3 regions of the Salirhabdus salicampi genome follow, and region 3 is predicted to be linked to each of the others. Evidence: riboswitches for the same ligand, from Rfam matches in the RefSeq annotation. Region 3 holds a riboswitch; each other region holds the start of a gene.
The links. A riboswitch is a leader RNA that binds a small molecule or an ion and turns the genes downstream of it on or off. The one in region 3 is predicted to bind cyclic di-GMP.
Positions count from the first base shown of each region.

Region 1: linked by a shared signal. The riboswitch ahead of NLW78_RS13680 (response regulator) and the one ahead of NLW78_RS01075 (aspartyl-phosphate phosphatase Spo0E family protein) in region 3 are both predicted to bind cyclic di-GMP.
Region 2: linked by a shared signal. The riboswitch ahead of NLW78_RS13205 (helix-turn-helix domain-containing protein) and the one ahead of NLW78_RS01075 (aspartyl-phosphate phosphatase Spo0E family protein) in region 3 are both predicted to bind cyclic di-GMP.

Region 1 is NZ_JANBWE010000005.1:73,969-79,818, reverse strand. Features, by position in the region: gene NLW78_RS13685 (CheR family methyltransferase) at 1-573, opposite strand, end outside; gene NLW78_RS13680 (response regulator) at 586-3,891, opposite strand; cyclic di-GMP riboswitch class I at 4,010-4,092, opposite strand; gene NLW78_RS13675 (M20 family metallo-hydrolase) at 4,297-5,553, opposite strand; partial or broken gene NLW78_RS13670 (ectoine synthase) at 5,701-5,850, shown strand, end outside.
Region 2 is NZ_JANBWE010000004.1:251,291-257,140, reverse strand. Features, by position in the region: gene NLW78_RS13240 (ABC transporter ATP-binding protein) at 1-23, shown strand, start outside; gene NLW78_RS13235 (ABC transporter permease) at 4-813, shown strand; gene ytkD (RNA deprotection pyrophosphohydrolase) at 837-1,313, opposite strand; gene NLW78_RS13225 (hypothetical protein) at 1,342-1,878, opposite strand; gene NLW78_RS13220 (hydrolase) at 1,998-2,312, opposite strand; gene NLW78_RS13215 (IucA/IucC family C-terminal-domain containing protein) at 2,391-3,149, opposite strand; gene NLW78_RS13210 (ABC transporter ATP-binding protein) at 3,155-3,979, opposite strand; cyclic di-GMP riboswitch class I at 4,292-4,375, shown strand; gene NLW78_RS13205 (helix-turn-helix domain-containing protein) at 4,428-5,153, shown strand; gene NLW78_RS13200 (CapA family protein) at 5,383-5,850, shown strand, end outside.
Region 3 is NZ_JANBWE010000001.1:202,485-208,334, forward strand. Features, by position in the region: gene NLW78_RS01040 (CBO0543 family protein) at 1-434, shown strand, start outside; gene NLW78_RS01045 (DMT family transporter) at 754-1,125, shown strand; gene NLW78_RS01050 (DUF2512 family protein) at 1,523-1,870, shown strand; gene NLW78_RS01055 (hypothetical protein) at 1,983-2,273, shown strand; gene NLW78_RS01060 (glycine/sarcosine/betaine reductase selenoprotein B family protein) at 2,257-2,754, shown strand; gene NLW78_RS01065 (hypothetical protein) at 2,824-3,066, shown strand; gene NLW78_RS01070 (histidine phosphatase family protein) at 3,412-3,966, shown strand; cyclic di-GMP riboswitch class I at 4,092-4,175, shown strand; gene NLW78_RS01075 (aspartyl-phosphate phosphatase Spo0E family protein) at 4,268-4,423, shown strand; gene NLW78_RS01080 (hypothetical protein) at 4,615-5,415, shown strand; partial or broken gene NLW78_RS01085 (LD-carboxypeptidase) at 5,483-5,850, shown strand, end outside.

The DNA of each region.
Region 1 (5,850 bases), on a different contig from region 3:
CCCTTGTACCGAATAATATTTGGAAAAGTCTTTTTCACCGCCTGCTTGATGATAATTATAGGTATACTTTCGCATCTTTTCTAACGGTACTTTTCTACTTTTAGCAATTTCTAACACATTTTTGTTCATATCAGTGGCATAAATCTTACATTTTCCTAGTAAACCTTCTTCTTTCAACGTAATTGCCATTGAATATACTTCCTCACCAGTTGAGCACCCTGCATGCCAAATTCGAATGACTGGATAGGATCTTAACAATGGTACAACATTCTTTCGAAATGAGGAGAAAAAGCTAGGATCCCGAAACATTTCGGTAACATTTATGGAAAAATCGGCGAGGAGCCTTTCCATAAAAATCGGGTTGTGGAGTACCTTTTCTGTTAATTCAGAAATAGATCTAAGCTTTTCGGCTTTTATTCGATGCCATATACGCCTCCGTAGAGACGAATATGAATAATTTCGAAAGTCGTATCCGTAACGAAGGAAAATCCCTTCGAGGAGTAGACGTATTTCAATCTTTTCCACCCCGTCGTAAGTTGTCCAACTTTTTTCATTAAATAGATTTTCCTCCACTCATCATTCTCCTTACTTATATAACCAAACTCGCATTAACGATAATAATTGATCATTGTTAATTGGTTTCGCGATATAATCGGAGGCACCCGCATCTAAACACTTTTTCCGATCATCTTTCATCGCCTTTGCTGTTAATGCAATGATTGGTAATGATTTAAATTCAGGGTTGCTGCGAATCTTTTGCGTCGCTTCGTATCCGTCCATCTCAGGCATCATGACGTCCATTAAGACAAGATCGATATCTTCATTTCTCTGCAACGTTTCGATTCCTTCTCTTCCGTTTTCAGCAAACAACACTTCCATTTCATGATGTTCAAGCATATTAGATAAAGCAAAGACATTTCTTATATCATCATCAACGATTAATATTTTCTTACCTTCAAAATGATTGTCCTGCAAAGTTTCTTGAACATGTTCGATACTCACATTTGATAAATCTTCATCTTTTTTGTTTAACAAATATGATACTTCCTCAAGCAATCTCTCGGGTGAGTAAATATCTTTCATAATGATCGTTTTCGCATGCTTCTTTAATCTTAACTCATCCTTTGAAGATAGGTCTCTTCCTGTATAAATAAGGACTGGTATATAGTGTAACGAGCTTTCTTTCTCGATTTCTTCTAACAATTCATAACCAGACATTTTCGATAAACCTAAATCTAATATCATACAATCGAAAAATTTGCCGGTTAACTCTTGTAATGCTTCTTCCCCTGAAGATACAGAAACGATATCTACATACATTCCTTGGATGAGTTCTACGATACTGTTCCGTTGTGTAGCATCATCCTCAACGACAAGAATTCGTTTTCGGTCGGACTCCATTTCTCGGACTAGTTCTTCATCTGATACGACATCTTCTATTGGAGGTATGTCCGTGACAACAGGATCAGCAATTCGAGTGGATGCAATTTCGTCTCGTGCATCAATAATAGGTGTCTCTTCTTGCTGGTTTACTTCGTTTGGTCCTACATAAGAGATTGGCAAGTAAAGGGTGAAAGTACTTCCTTCTCCTTCTATACTTTCGACTTTTATGTCGCCGCCTAGCATAGAAGCAAATTCCCGACTAATGGAAAGTCCTAAACCTGTACCTTCATACTTTCGACTTGTTGTTCCATCTACCTGTTGGAAGGCATCAAAAATAATTTCTTGTTTATCTTTAGGGATTCCAATACCAGTATCTGAAATGGAGAATGCAACGGTAACATCACCGTTATGGAAAGCCTCTCCTGTTAGTTGTTGTAATTCTTGTTCACTTGCCCTCCGAATGTTTAAGTTTACATGACCTCTTTCCGTAAACTTAAAGGCATTTGATAGTAGGTTCTTTATTATTTGTTCAAATCGTTTTTTATCTGTAAATACTGTTTTAGGTAACGTGTTGCTTAATTGAACATCAAACTCGATTCCTTTATTTTCTGCTACGGGTTTAAATGTATCTTCCACGAAACGTTTCACATCATTCAATAGGAAGCGGCTTTTATAAACTTCCATATTCCCGGACTCTACCTTTGATAAATCAAGGATATCATTAATGAGATTTAATAAGTCTGCACCAGATGAATAGATTGTTTTGACAAATTCTACTTGTTTGTCTGTGAAGTTTCCTTCTTTGTTTTCAGAAAGAAGCTTCGCTAAAATTAATAAACTATTTAACGGAGTTCGTAGCTCGTGAGACATGTTTGCTAAAAACTCTGATTTATATTTAGATATAAGCTCAAGTTGTTTCGCTTTCTCTTCAGCATCTACTTTAGCTTTTTCAGCTTCTTGACTTTTTTGCTCAAACTTTTGATTTTGTTCTGCTAGTTGTTGGGCTTTTTCTTCTAACTCTGTGTTATTATGCTCCAACTCCTCCTGTTGCTGTTGAAGGACACGCTCAGATTCTTTTAAAGCCTTTGTCTGCTGCTCAAGTTCGGCATTAATTTGCTCTAATTCTTTTTGTTGAACTTCTAATTCTTCTGCTTGTGTTTGAAGCTCTTCTGTTAAAACTTGCGACTCTTCTAACAACTCTTCGGTGCGCATTTGCCCTTTAATATTTTCAATCACAATACCAATACTATCTGTTAATTGTTCTAATAATTCTTTCTCAATCTCTTTAAATTGATGGAATGAAGCAACTTCTAGTACACCTAGCACTTTCCCTTTGAAAATAAGTGGTAGTACGATGATATTTAATGGCGTAGCTTCTCCTACTCCTGAATTAATTTTAATGTAGTCATCAGGGACATCGGTAAGAAGTATCGTTTCTTTTTCATACGCAGCTTGACCGACTAAGCCCTCACCAAAGGAGAATCGATCTGATAAATGTTTTCGTTCTTTATATGCGTAACTACCCACTAGCCTTAAATCAGGTGCGTCATCTTCATCACTATCTTCTGTAATGTATAAGACCCCTAAATTCCCTCTGACTAGCGGGGTGACTTTTGACACAAATGTTTTCGCCAGTGATTGCAAGTCCGGATTCCCTTGCAATTCAACTGTTATTTCGGCAATGTTAGATTTCAGCCATGCTTGCTCTTCATTCAAAACTGCTGTTTCACGTTCCCGGTCTGTTTTCTCTTGTAACCAGTCAATCATACGATTGAAAGCATCTGCTAACTTACCAAATTCATCCTTTGATTTAACGCTTAATCGTTTGGTCAGGTCGAGTTTTCCAGATGTAAATCCTTCAATTCCATTTAATAGCAGATTTAAGTTTTTAGTAATATTGCGAATGATTATAATGGCAATCACAAGACCGGCACCGATTACTAGCGTAGATAAAATAATGATAATTTTTCTTGTATTTTCAAATAACGCTTGAGATTCTTCTGTAATCTCTTCCATATCTTGTTCATAGACGTTTGTAAGTTGAGTGATGTTATCAAGTAGTTCTGTTTGAATGCGGACACTTTCTTCATTAAAAAATGGTCGATTCACTCTGCTATCTGATGCAAGATAAAGATCAACTAGGTTATTATAGTTCTGGTATTCCACCTTTAATTTCCTAAAGGTAGAAATGGCCTCCCTTTGGACAATGACATTTTCCAGCGATGCAATTGTAACTTCTATATCTGAACGCTTTTCATCCACTGCATTCAAAAATTTAAAAGTCTCAGATTCATTTTCAAATGATTCAGCCTCTCTTACTAATTTAACGTAAGAACTGAAATCATTTCCCAATCGATTCAGTAGAACAATTTTTTGATAATCTTTCTCAACAACTGTTTCAATATTATGATTAAATTTTTCTAATAGCACCACTGCTGTAGTTGCTAGCACAACTAATAGAAACATTACAGATGCTGAACCAATAATCAGCCTGCGTTTAACCGACATCTCCTAACGCCCCGTTTCTAAATATATTCATAAAAAACAATGATAGACAAAGCTCAGAACGTTAATGAAAATATGAAAAGAGAAGTAATGCCCGCAAAGGGAGTCACTTCTCTTTCCCTACGGTAACCCAGCCATCTTAGCTTCCGCTTTAGACCTGAGGCTTTGCGTCCTCATCTTTCGACAAGTTTGCCTTTATCGTACCATTATTTTATTTCTTTCTATATTTTATATATTTCTAGTACATATTCACTATTTTTATTTTAACATATTTTTCATTCTAGGATGATGGTAATTATTATAGAATGAAATAAAATTCCATTTTAAAATAGATGTAGGTCACCATGACTTGAAACCATTTATATAGAAAAACGCCGTACCTATTCTAGGCACAGCGTATATGAATCATTAGTAGTTTTCTATGAAGTGTTTTAAAACATGGATCGTCTGAACACAATCGTTCAAGGAAGACCATTCTGCCGGGTTATGACTAATACCATCTTTACTTTGCACAAACAACATGGCAGATGGAATTTTTCTCCCAACGACCATTGCATCATGACCTGCTCCACTCGGTAAATAGAAAGGTTCTATGCCATTTGCCACAATCGATGCATCTAACTTTTGTTGTAGATCCTTTCGTATTAACAACGGATCAACTCGTACGGTTTCATTCCATGCAACGTTTATGCCGTACTTCTTGGCAACACTTTGTGCTGCATCGGTTATTAACCCAACAAGTTGATCACGTGTATTCTCATGGATATCACGAATATCAACCGTTAAGTCCACTTCACCTGGAATTACATTTACCCCATTTGGTTTGACGTTCAATTTTCCAACAGTTGCTACTGCCGTTGAACTAACTCGTGGAGGTAGATTATGAATCTCACTTACAAACTTTCCGGCAGCAACGAGGGCGTCACATCTTTCATCCATGGGGGTATTTCCAGCATGACCTGCTTGTCCTTTAAAGTTCATAGATAACCAACAAGGTCCAGCAATACCTGTTACGATACCAACAGGGAGTTGCTCTTTTTCCAAGCGTTTCCCTTGTTCAATGTGAACTTCTATAAAAGCTTCTATCTTCGTTAGATCCCGTTCGGATTGAAAGAATTCTTCTTCTGTTAAGCCAATTTCATCTAGAACCTCAGAGAAAGATTTCCCCTCTGTATCTGTTAACTTTGTTATCGTTTCTTTATCATTTTGCCCAGTAAAGGCCTGACTTCCTAACAACCCACCATTGAAGCGTGCCCCTTCCTCATCTGTAAAAATCACAACTTCAACCGTGCGTTCTGGTGTATAGCCAGTTTCTTTCCACGCTTCAACTACTTCTAATGCTGCTAATACACCTAACGGCCCATCAAAATGCCCTCCATTTGGAACGCTATCTACGTGTGAACCAGACATCAGGAGAGGTAGTGACTGATTTTTTCCTTCTAATCTACCAAAAACATTGCCCGCACCATCAGTCGTTACGGCTAACCCCGCTTCTTTCATCCAATCTATTACTTTATTTTTCGCTTCAGCTTCTTTAGCAGAAAATCCTACACGATAAGACCCACCGTACTCTGTTTTACCGATTAAGGATAACTCATTCAGACGGGAAGCCACTCTATTACCGGATACACCTGAATGATTTAATGTGTAATCGAAATCAGCCATTAAATTATGATATAAATCGTCTTTTTTATGTAACACGAATTGAAGTCTCCTTTACTTACCGTATTTATTCAAAGGTATTTCAAACTATTATAAGGTAAAGAACCAGAATTTTCTATAAATTGAGCATGATTTTTATTTAGGAGAGAGCTTTGGTATCAAAGCCACCATGAAGATGTTTTATTGTATAAAAGGGGAAGGTGAAGTCGAGACATTGTCAGTGGTAAGGTGCTTTTTGTGATTTCAGCAGGTAAAATATATGCCCTAGATAAACATGATATGCGCATGGTTTGCGCATTC
Region 2 (5,850 bases), on a different contig from region 3:
ATCTTGAGCCAACAAAAACATGATGATCAACTCTTGTTTGAACAATATAAAAGGGGTATAAAAAAAGAGAAACAAACGGTCCTATTCTGGCAAATTATCATCAGCGTCTTCTTTTTTGCCCTTTGGGAAGTCGCAAGCCGTTTGCAACTTATAGATCGATTAATTTTCAGTGCACCTTCTGCAGTTGGAAAATTGTTTTTGGAGAAGCTGGCAGATGGAAGCTTACTCTTTCACCTAAAAGTGACACTTTTAGAAACTGTAGCGGGGTTTATTCTAGGAACCGTAGCAGGTGTTCTATTTGCAGCCTTATTATGGTGGTTCCCTAAATTTTCAAAAGTAATGGACCCATATTTAGTTGTGATGAATGCAATGCCAAAGGTTGCGCTTGGACCAATTATTATCGTTGCCTTAGGACCAGGCTATATCTCTATTATTGCGATGGGAATGATTATATCTGTCGTAATTACAACGATTGTCATTTACTCAGCTTTCCGTGAAGTAGATCCAAACTATTTAAAGGTTATGAAGACATTCGGGGCAAATCGATTTCAAATATTTAAGGAGGTAATCTTTCCAGCAACGATACCTACCATAATCTCCACATTAAAAGTGAATGTTGGCTTAGCTTGGGTTGGTGTCATTGTTGGGGAATTCCTCGTTTCCGAAAAAGGACTCGGTTATTTAATTATTTACGGCTTCCAAGTGTTCGATTTTACCTTAGTATTATTTAGCTTACTCATTATTGCAGTCTTAGCAGCTATCATGTACCAACTTGTTGAGAAGATGGAAAGTAAATTAATTAAAACGAAATAAACGGAAAAAAAGAAGCTCAGCTATTATGAATGTAGTTGAGCTTCTTTAATATACTTAATACTTCGCGGTAACACTTCATCTTTCATCATAAAACTAAAAGTTGGTTTTTGTTGAATATTTTCCGGTAGTTCAGCTAGTAAAACAGGTCCCTCTGTTTCAAAATAGCTTAACTGCTCAATCAGCTCGCCAACGATTGCGTAATAGACATTTTTCACAATTGTTCCGCCTTTTCCTTCAACATAGTACTGGCCAATATATGTAATTTCTTCTACTCTTCCGCCTGTTTCTTCCATCACTTCACGGATGGCCGCTTCTTTCGGAGTCTCCCCCACTTCAACTTTTCCCCCGGGGAACTCAAGCCCACGGTCCTTATGCTTAGTGAGTAACCATTGATTTTCATAACGGGTAATGACCCAAACATGCTTAGGATCATTGGAAAAGGGATTTTTTTCAAAAGAAAGGGTTACTTCATTTTGATAATAGTCTCTAAACTTAATCATTACATCTTCACTATCCTTTAAGTCCATTTCAATCGTATTGTACATCCTCGATTATCCATCCGTGTTGTTCATCCAATATAAAGTACAGTGTAATTTTATAATTGCCGTATAATTCTGTCTTGTTATATTGAGTAATTTTCACCTGTTCTCCTTCAATCTCCTGTTCATAAGGTTGATTCTCAACAAACCACGGAGGAGTTTCAGTCGGTATAATATATAATTGATTGTCATGCTCTTTATAATATAAATCCACTATTCGTTTTGCAAGGGATAAGGATGACACATCACGAAAATCTCCTACCAATTCACGTTTCGAGTGAAAATGTATGACTCTGTATTGCTCGTCCGTTTCTTGTACAAGTTTATCCATAAATGTACGAGTAAGAGACACAACGTCCTCATGAGTGAGCTTCTCCACTTCCGGCCGCTGTACTGTTGTTGGATGACTTTTTACATGATTGGAGTAGTTTATGGATAAATTTATTTCATGGTTTAGCATCGGATGGGGATTTGTCATAATAAGCAATATGATAAAGGGTAGTGAACGCGCTGTGAGGAAACCCATATGTTGTTCCTCCTTCAGATCGGGATACTCTATATATATAACTTTCATATAGAAAACTTTCGCATTTTTTCCGATCTTTCCCCCACAAAGTTTGTAAGCCCCAAATAAGAGGCTTACGGCTAAATATTTTTTAAGATTTCCATGGACTTAATATGATTTCTTGTCTGTTCATCCCCTAATTCATATAACATACGGAATATTTGAATCATTGCCTCATCATAATTGTCATTTGATTCATCATGATGATACTGTTTAATCGGAATATGAGCACGGATAAAAGCATCACCATCTGCAGAATACATGTTATCAAATAAATCACGAAGCTTAATTACTTCTTCGGGTGTAGCATAAATGACATAGTCATTGTTATCTCCAGCTTTTAATCTCGATATTTCCATTGATCCAATATCTACATAGAATTTTTCTTTTTCCATCGTCAACCCTCCTGTGCTTATTGTTTGTTGAATTGTTAAAAGTATGAATGGGAGAAAAAATCGATACAAAAAAATCCCCTATCGACATTGATGGGGACAAATTTTACAGTATGAGCTTGTCTCATTTAATAAATAAGTTAAACAACACGTTTTACGAACACGTGCTTCAGTAGGCAACTTACGTTGATAAAATACATGCCGAATTGGGTTTTCTCTTTCGCCGAACACTTTTCCATCGAACTCTTGAACAATCGTATGAAAATCATTGTACAGGATGGCTACTTGTTGCTCGTTCTGAACAATTTTATTCGCGTATCTCTCATAAAACCAATAGAAATAAACAGCTACATTTTCCCACAACACCTGTATCGGTGTTTTGGAAATACGGTGAATATGTTCAATCACGACTGACAAGTGATCACGGAAAATGGTTGTACAATTTTCTTTTAGCCAAACAAATCGGTCCCCTTCTTGGAATGGGGAAACTGTCTTGTCTATAAACCGAATAGTAGGTAGCCATTGTTTATGATTATCCATACGTAGCAAAACAATATTATCAAAGGTTAGCTTTGGTGACTTATTAAATATTGATATGGGAGCTAAAGAAGCCGTAACAATTAAATAAGCGTAACGTTTCATAAAGGTGGAAGCTGTAGCAATGATGGAGTCAGATTGTAAATAGTCCATCATCTGATATAAATGGTGTTCTAACCTTCCCCGGATGTGAATATCCACACCGGGAATCACTTCCACTGGTTGTATCGTATATTCCTTACTCGTATAAAAGCGAAAATGCTCTGATAATAACTGCTCTTCTAGTTCAGTTAGTTGGTCCATGTTTGTCACCCATTTTGTGCGTTTGATACGGTTTCAGCTAGTAAGCAACGTCCTCTTCCATGTGGTATACACATTGGTGTTCCAAAAATCGGATCATACGTAACATCACATCGCATGTCAAAAACATTTTGCACAAGTTCACATGAAATAATTTCTTCTGGTTTCCCTTGGGCATATACCTTTTTATCACGTAGTGCTATAATGTGATCGGCATAACGACATGCTAAGTTTAAATCATGTAATACCATAATGATCGTTCGGTTATCTTTTTCATTTAATTCAAATAGTAAATCTAAAATATCAATTTGATGAGTCATATCTAAATACGTAGTAGGCTCATCAAGTAAAATAATATCTGTTTCTTGGGCTAATGTCATAGCAATCCACGCTCTTTGTCTTTGCCCACCCGATAATGAATCAACAAGACGGTCTTTTAAGTCAAGGAGATTTGTCGATTGCAGTGCTCTTTCAACTGCACTTTCATCTTCTTCCGTCCACTTCTTTAACCACGTTTGATATGGATAGCGGCCTAATTTCACTAATTGGTGTACCGTTAAACCTTCTGGGGTAACAGGACTTTGGGGAAGTACTGCCATCTTTTTCGCTACTTCCTTCGTTTTCATCCGCGCAATATCATTTCCATTTAACACGACTTCACCATTAACAGGCTGTAATAAACGTGCTAAAGAACGTAGCAGAGTTGATTTTCCACAACCGTTACTACCAATTAGTACGGAAACCTTCCCCTTAGGGATTGTTATATTTAAAGAATCTATAATAATGTCATCTTGATATCCTAACGTTAGATCTTTCGTTGTAAGTGATTCCATATTAGAATCTCTCCTTATGATGCCCCTTCAATTGGAAGGGAGTAATCCTTCACCTATACATATGAGAATCATTCTCACTATATACTCTAATTGAAAATCATTTTCGATTCAAGGCTTTTTTATTAATATTTTATGAATCTTATACGTGTCCTATTGCTAAACATTCAAACCGGGCCTATCTATCCCGCTACACAGCCCAATCAATATTGGCTCAATATCCCAAATTAGTATATAAAAAATGGTTGATGAACCAAACTGAATCTGCTATGATTACTTAACATTAAACGGTCCTTTTCCTACGACACTCAAATAAAATGACAAGGGCAAAGCTGCAGAAATGTGGTGACGCAAAACTATAGGGGCTAAAGCTTTTCGCTATGCCAGCCAGTTACCGTTTGAAACACAACTGAAAACGGTTGTGTTTTTTATTGGAAAGGAGACAAGCAATATGAAAAGAAGTAAAGGTAAACCAAAGAAATATATGCATTTAAAACCTACATGGGTCTCTTTATATGAAGCTGGGAACAGTATATCATCAATTGCTAAGCAATATAATGTCCAAATTGAGACCGTTTCAAAATATATATCTGACGAGGTTACTTTCGTGTCTAAATCTCCATACCGCCAATTGATTCCAAAATGGGTAGAAGAACGAAAACAAGGGAACAGTTTTGCGGAAATCGCAAGAAGATACAATGTAAGTGAATATGCTGTTAAATCAAACGTGAAGAAGTATATGAAAATAGATATACAAGATATTACTCCTACTTGGAGACGTTTATCTAAAAAAGGTTACAGCATTAAGCGAATTGCTAACGCGTATAATGTTCACTCTAGTGTCGTGAGGAAGGCATTAGGCATTGAATTAAATGTTAGTTCTAACAGTTTAAAATTGTACGCTCCATATATTGAACAATGGGTAAATTTATATAATGAGGGTTGCTCTTACGATTATATCGCGAAAAAGTATGATGTGAGTCCAAATACTGTTTACATGAACATAAGAGAGAGAGTAAAAGCTAGACGTAAATTAACATCTAGTCATGACATAAATCAATGGGTAGAAACGTGGAAAGAACTTAAAGATAAAGGCTTATCAGTTAAAACAATTGCAGAAATGTATGACGTATCACCGGGAACAATCTATCGTCGTTTGAAAAAACATACTGATTAGTAGAAGAACTCGATATTATATATCGGGTTCTTTTTTATTGTAAATATTATATTACCGTAATGATTCCTTCTGAAGATGTTGTAAGAACTATTCATCAACCGTTATAGTTTTAGCAATAATCCAAGTAAATTGTTGCCACATGTCTCTATTAAAAATGTGAAATCTATCTTCTATTCCTTTCTACTTCATCATATGTATGAGTGTGATTATGATTAGAAAGGAGGATAATATGAAAACATATTTAGCACCCATATCTATCGTTATCATGATTGGGCTTGCCTCTCTTTTCTTCACGGCCCCATCCAACTCTAAAACTCCTTATTATGTTACTTTCAATTCTGAATTCGAAGCGAACATAGAAAAAAAAGACCTCCCTGCACGTTCATTTATCTATGCCGAAAAAGAACCAATATCGATTATATTTGCAGGTGATACTTTATTTGATTGGTCAGTAAAAACCGCTATTCAAACATATGGACCAGATTACCCCTTTAAACATATTAAAGACAAAGTACAAGAAGCTGATTTAGCTGTTTTGAATTTAGAAACCGCTGTGACAACACGCGGGGAAAAAGACACCGTTCAACTTTATAATTTTCGTTCAGATCCAATCGCATTAAAAGGGGTAAAAAATGCTGGATTTGATATAGTTAGCTTAGCTAACAATCATGCACTTGATTATCAAGAAGTAGGATTT
Region 3 (5,850 bases):
CTATCCTTTTCTTTATGGTTGGAGACTTACTATATAATGTTTTGTTTTACGACTATCCTATGTGGATGTTTCATGATGGCCCAATCCCATTGTTTCATTACGATGTCATTATTTCCTTATTGCATATGTTTACTCGCTATCCTGCAACTGTAATTTTATATTTAAGCCTGTTTCCAGCCGGGAAAGTTAAAGGGATTGTGTGGGGATTAACTTGGATTGGGGTTTATTCACTAATAGAAGTGTTTGATTTATACATAGGTTCTATTAGTCATCATAATGGATGGTCATTATGGTGGTCGGTCTTCTTTAATATTTCTATTTTCCTCATGTTAAAAATTCATCATCATAAACCATTACTTGCTTGGGGGCTTTCGTTAATGTGGACCCTGCTTCTATGGAATATGCTTGATATACCAGTTTCCATTTTAAAATAAATGGTATTAATAGGGAATTGTAATAATGTAAATCCGGGGGATTGGGGAGGAAACTTATGAAATTGTATGGGGAATTCGATAAAAAATGGGGAATATGAACACGAAACGAATTTACAAGCTTGGAAGGAAATCTTGCATAAAGAACAATGGATACATAGTTAAAACACGATAGTCGGTCAGTATAAAGAGCGTAACATATAAGAAGGTGTAAATCAGGCGAGTGGGAAATCATACATAGTTATGTTAGTATTGAAGTTCAATGACTTATATACTCCTCAACAACGTTTGAGTGAGATCAAACATCATAGGGGGAGACTTTATGGCGTATTTATATCTTTTTTTAGGAATTATCTCCGAAATTTTTGGAACTACAATGTTAAAGGCCTCTGATGGTTTTACGAAAGTTTTACCGATTTTAGGTGCAATTTTCGGGTTTGGTTTCGCGTTATTTTTCTTAGCTTTATCTTTTAAAACCATACCTTTAAGTGTTGCATATGCAACATGGTGTGGAGTTGGGATAGCCGGCGCATCCATTATTAGTATGATTATTTGGAAAGAAAAGTTAAACCTACCCGGAATAATAGGAATGGCCTTAATTGTAATTGGAATAGTGTTACTAAACGTGACGGCACAACCAAACCAGACTAGCGAGAAGTCACTTCACAAACAACACCAAATGACTATACAATAATAACCTTGTAAACTGCCAAGTGGCAGTTTTTTCTTTTATCGAATGAATGCTATAAAGAGTAATGGGAAAGATAACAAAAAATACTATTAGGGATGGGTTTCATGAGCAAATGAATTGGTGGAAACGGTATCTCCCTTAATATCGATTATAAGGTACAAAACTAGCAGTTGTAACAGTGGTAGTATGGAGAAAAGAAAGAAAATATGATAAACAAGACAAATATTGCCCCAATTATGGAAATGGATGAATTAGATGTAGAAGTTACGGAAAGGAGAAACTAGAAAAAGACATGTATTTTTTTTGATGATGTAGACCAAGAAGAACAATAGGGTTAGACTGTTAAATGTAGTTTCAAAAATTCTCGAATGAGATGCAAAGTAAAGGGGGGAGATTCAACATGTCAGGCCTCGTCATGAAATTGTTTATGTGCCCAATTGGGGTTATATTAGCTTGGATTATGTTTCCGAATGTATTTTATACAACTATATTTCAGCCAATCATTATTGGTTTCATTTTAGCAGTATCAGCACATTTGATGGAGATTCTTATATTAAGAAAATTAACGTTTTGGGTGAGTACTATAGCCGATTTTATCGCCGCAACGCTCATCGTCTATTTTGTCTCACAATTACAAGTTACATATGTTACGTTTTTCGGTGCTATATTAACTGCGCTTCTGTTAACGATAACGGAGATTATCCAACATCGTTGGTTAATAAAAAGTGGGAAAACAAAGAAAAAATAGGGAATTAAATAGAATAAAGGCAGACGTGTTAAGGCAACTGCTTATTTGTTTGAAAGTTTCGAAATTTTTCTATATTATTGAAATTTATAGCAATAGAATAGGGGGAAGTTTTATGTCTTTACCTTACTTAAAAGAGGCCATTGCTAACGGGGACAATGAAAAATTAATCCGGTATGTTCGTCTTCACTTTGGTGATGGCAATGAGGAAATGGGAAAAAAAGAGATTGATAAATCATGGATTGAAGCATTAAAACTATTATTAGATTTACCTGAAACAGATAGAGAATTTATATTGGAAACAATGGATAAAAAGGACGACTCTACTTTAGCTCATTTATATTTTCATTTGCATTTTTATTTTGTGAAACGATCGGGGGAATGGAAGCATGACGGAAACCTTTAAATCAAAACAACTACGTTCAGGACTATGGAATACTGTTAACGAAAGGTATCCAGGTTCTATGATTACAAAGGATAGTTACGTACCATTAGCAAATATAACGAAGCCGATTTCAGAGTCTCGTTTAACATTTGTCAGCACAGCAGGGGTACAACCTAAAGGTACGATGCCCTTCGATACAGTACATCCAGTTGGAGACTATACATATCGAAAAGTGCCTTCTCATTTAAAACAAGAAGATTTAGAAATTCATCAATTAAAATATCCTACGTTTGGAGCCAATGAAGATATTAACGTAATTTTTCCCATTAAGAGATTACAAGAATTAGCGGATGAAGGTGTAATTGGGGGATTAACCGACCATTTCTTCTCATTTATCGGCTACAATATGGACCCAACTCTTTTAGAAGAAACATTGGCTGAAAATATTGCTGATGCTGTAGTGAAGGATCATGCAGATATTGCTCTGTTGTCTCCCGCATGACCTATATGCCATCAGTCGATCGCGCTAGTTCAGCGCGCTATAGAGAATAGAGGAATTCCTACTGTATCCATGTCAGTAGCATTAGATGTGACAGAATATATAAAACCACCAAGGTCAGTGTTTGTACCTTTTATGATGGGACATCATTTTGGCGTTCCCTTTCACAAGGAATTACAACGGAGTATTATTTTAGAAGCATTGGAACATTTGGAAGATGCAAAGAACAGTGGAGAAATTAGAACACTTCCGTATAAGTGGGCGAAGGTCCGAAAAGAAGGAAATGCAATAAAAAAAAAGTTAGGACTGAAGTAAAAAACTGCTAGAGAATCACTAAGGTTGAGGTACGTAGCATTAGCTTATAAATTGAAAAAGCGAACGAGCTGTTTCTCGTTCGCTTTTTGAATATATTGAAAATAATGTTTTAAATTTATAATTTTTATTATCTATGCCGCGGTTATATTCCACCTGGATGTTTTAACCTAAACAACGTAAGCCCTACCTCTCTTACGTCCTTACGGCTCCGAAGCCGATCCAGTGTGAGTAAGCAGTTCCGAAAAACATAAGTGGATGCCAGTTACTTTATTCAATATATCGCATTTAAATAATATAACATATACGAACATTTAAAACAAGTTTTTTAAAAAAAGGGGATTTTTTATGAGTACTACTATATTTTTTGTTCGTCATGCCCATTCCATTTATACACCAGATGAACTAAGAAGGCCATTATCCAATAGAGGGATGGAAGATACAAAAAGGGTTACGAATCGGTTGAAACAAGAGGAGATTGACTGTGTAATTTCAAGCCCATACAAACGGGCTATACAAACAGTTGAAGGAGTTGCTAAGCAACTCAATCAAAAGGTCATCATTGAAGCTGATTTAAGAGAGAGAAAATTAGCAGGAGTTTCTGTGGACAATTTTGACTACGCTAGTGAAAAGGTATGGAGTGACTACTCTTTTTCGTGGAGTGGTGGAGAATCTAATGTTGTAGCTCAACAAAGAGGTGTGAAAACAATGATGTGGATTTTACAAACGTATAAAGGGGAAAATATTGTAATTGGTACACATGGAAATATTATGGTGCTTATCATGAATTATTTTGATGAGAAGTATGGCTACTCATTTTGGAAACAGCTAAACATGCCTGACATCTACAAGCTATCTTTTCATGATAGATCTTTAAAAACTGTCGAACATATTCCAATTTAAATAAACCACCCTCCAATGAGTCAATAGTCATAGTCATTAATCTTTCTTAATGAAATTATTAGGTAAAAACTATTGATTTATTTGTTAATGAAGGTATAATTTACTATAGAATAATAGTTCTTTTTAACCGAAAAAGGCAAACTTATCGAAAGATAAGGACGCAAAGCCACGGGCCTAAAGCAAATCGCTACGGTAGCCGGGCCGCCGAAGAAACATTTCCTAAAACAGGTGTGTCGAGTTTCTTACGGCATACCTGTTTTTTTGTTTTTACCTATTAGACTAATGGAGGTATTTGAGTTAAATGTCGGAGAGGAACACACTTCTACAGCAAATTGAGGAAAAACGGAAAGAGTTAAACCAGTGCGCTCATGAAAAGGGCCTTAACAATGAACAAGTATTACAATGTTCAAAGGAAATGGACCAATTAATTCAGCAATACATGCAATTTCATAAATAGATATTTCTTATCAAGGTTAAAAAGAGCGAGTTATTGTAGGTTTCTTTGCACTTACGTCTAAAGAATGAAAAACTGTTTTTAGGGTACTAATTTAGTTTTTAAGGAGCTCCCCAGCGCTGAGGAGCTCTTTTTATATGATAAAATAAGGTGTTAGTAACAAAATTCGGATTTTTATTTAAGGGGAGAGAGCATTGAATACGAAACTATCGTTTGTTATTTATTCACTGTTATTATTATGTGGGGGTTGGCTTTATATAGAAGGGAAGCTGTTTCAATTATTCAATGGAAATACAACTTTATATCATATTGCATATGAATTAGATGATCGACCTCTAATACGTTATGGTTTTCTATTGTTATATTTCATTGGTATCGTTATGTTTATCCGAAATTGGAAAATGAAAAAGGTTTTCCATATTGTATCAATAGGATTGATTTCTCTGTTCGTTATTCCCCTATATACACATATAATTGTGCATGAAATACAAAAAGAACAAATGCCGGTAAGAGAAGAAATAAAGGACGAATTAAACCGGCCAAATCACTTAGATTTTGCTATCGTAGAAACATTTACATTTCATGATGAAACAAAACAGTTAAAGGTTACTTTAAACTACGGAACCGCAAAAAATAATGTTTTAGATCAGTATTTAGATACTGGGGAACCGTTAACGGAAAACAAAGTACGTACGATAAAAAGAAGACTCAATGATGATATGATGTTTGTCGTGAACAGAGTTTGGTCTAGTACACATAAGCCTAAAACGATTGTGTTTAAGGTGAATTGGGGGGAAGAAACGATCTATACGACAACAATACATAAGAAAGACCGCTATTTAAGTTATATTGACAATTCCCCTGAATATGTAGATGAGCGAGACAAGAAGATTGTATATTATCATATTGATGTTGTAGAAAAGACTGATAGATATGTTTTAATGATGAAAGATGAAAGTGGGAATTGGAGTGAAGTGATGTCAAAGCAAAAATGACTACAATTTATGTAGTCATTTTTAATATGTGGTAAAATTAACCAAAGGTTGAATATGAGGAAATTAAATGATTACGTATCCTCGTTTTAAGAAAAACGGAACGATTGGTGTTACAGCCCCCTCTTCTGGAATCCCTGTTTCACTTCATGCAATGTTTCGATCATCGTTAAGTCGAATCAGTGAAAGAGGATATAACGTTGTTTGTGGGACACAGTATGGCAGCAAGAAAAAGCGAAATCTGCACCATCCAAACAAAGGGCTATTGAGTTTCTTAATATGATGAAAGATGATGAAATTGATATGATTATCCCTCCGAGGGGAGGAGAGCTACTTTTTGAAATATTGGAGCATATACCATTTGAGGATTTAACAGAAAAGTGGGTGCTAGGATATTCGGATACGAGCACATTACTGTTATCAATAATGTTAAATACC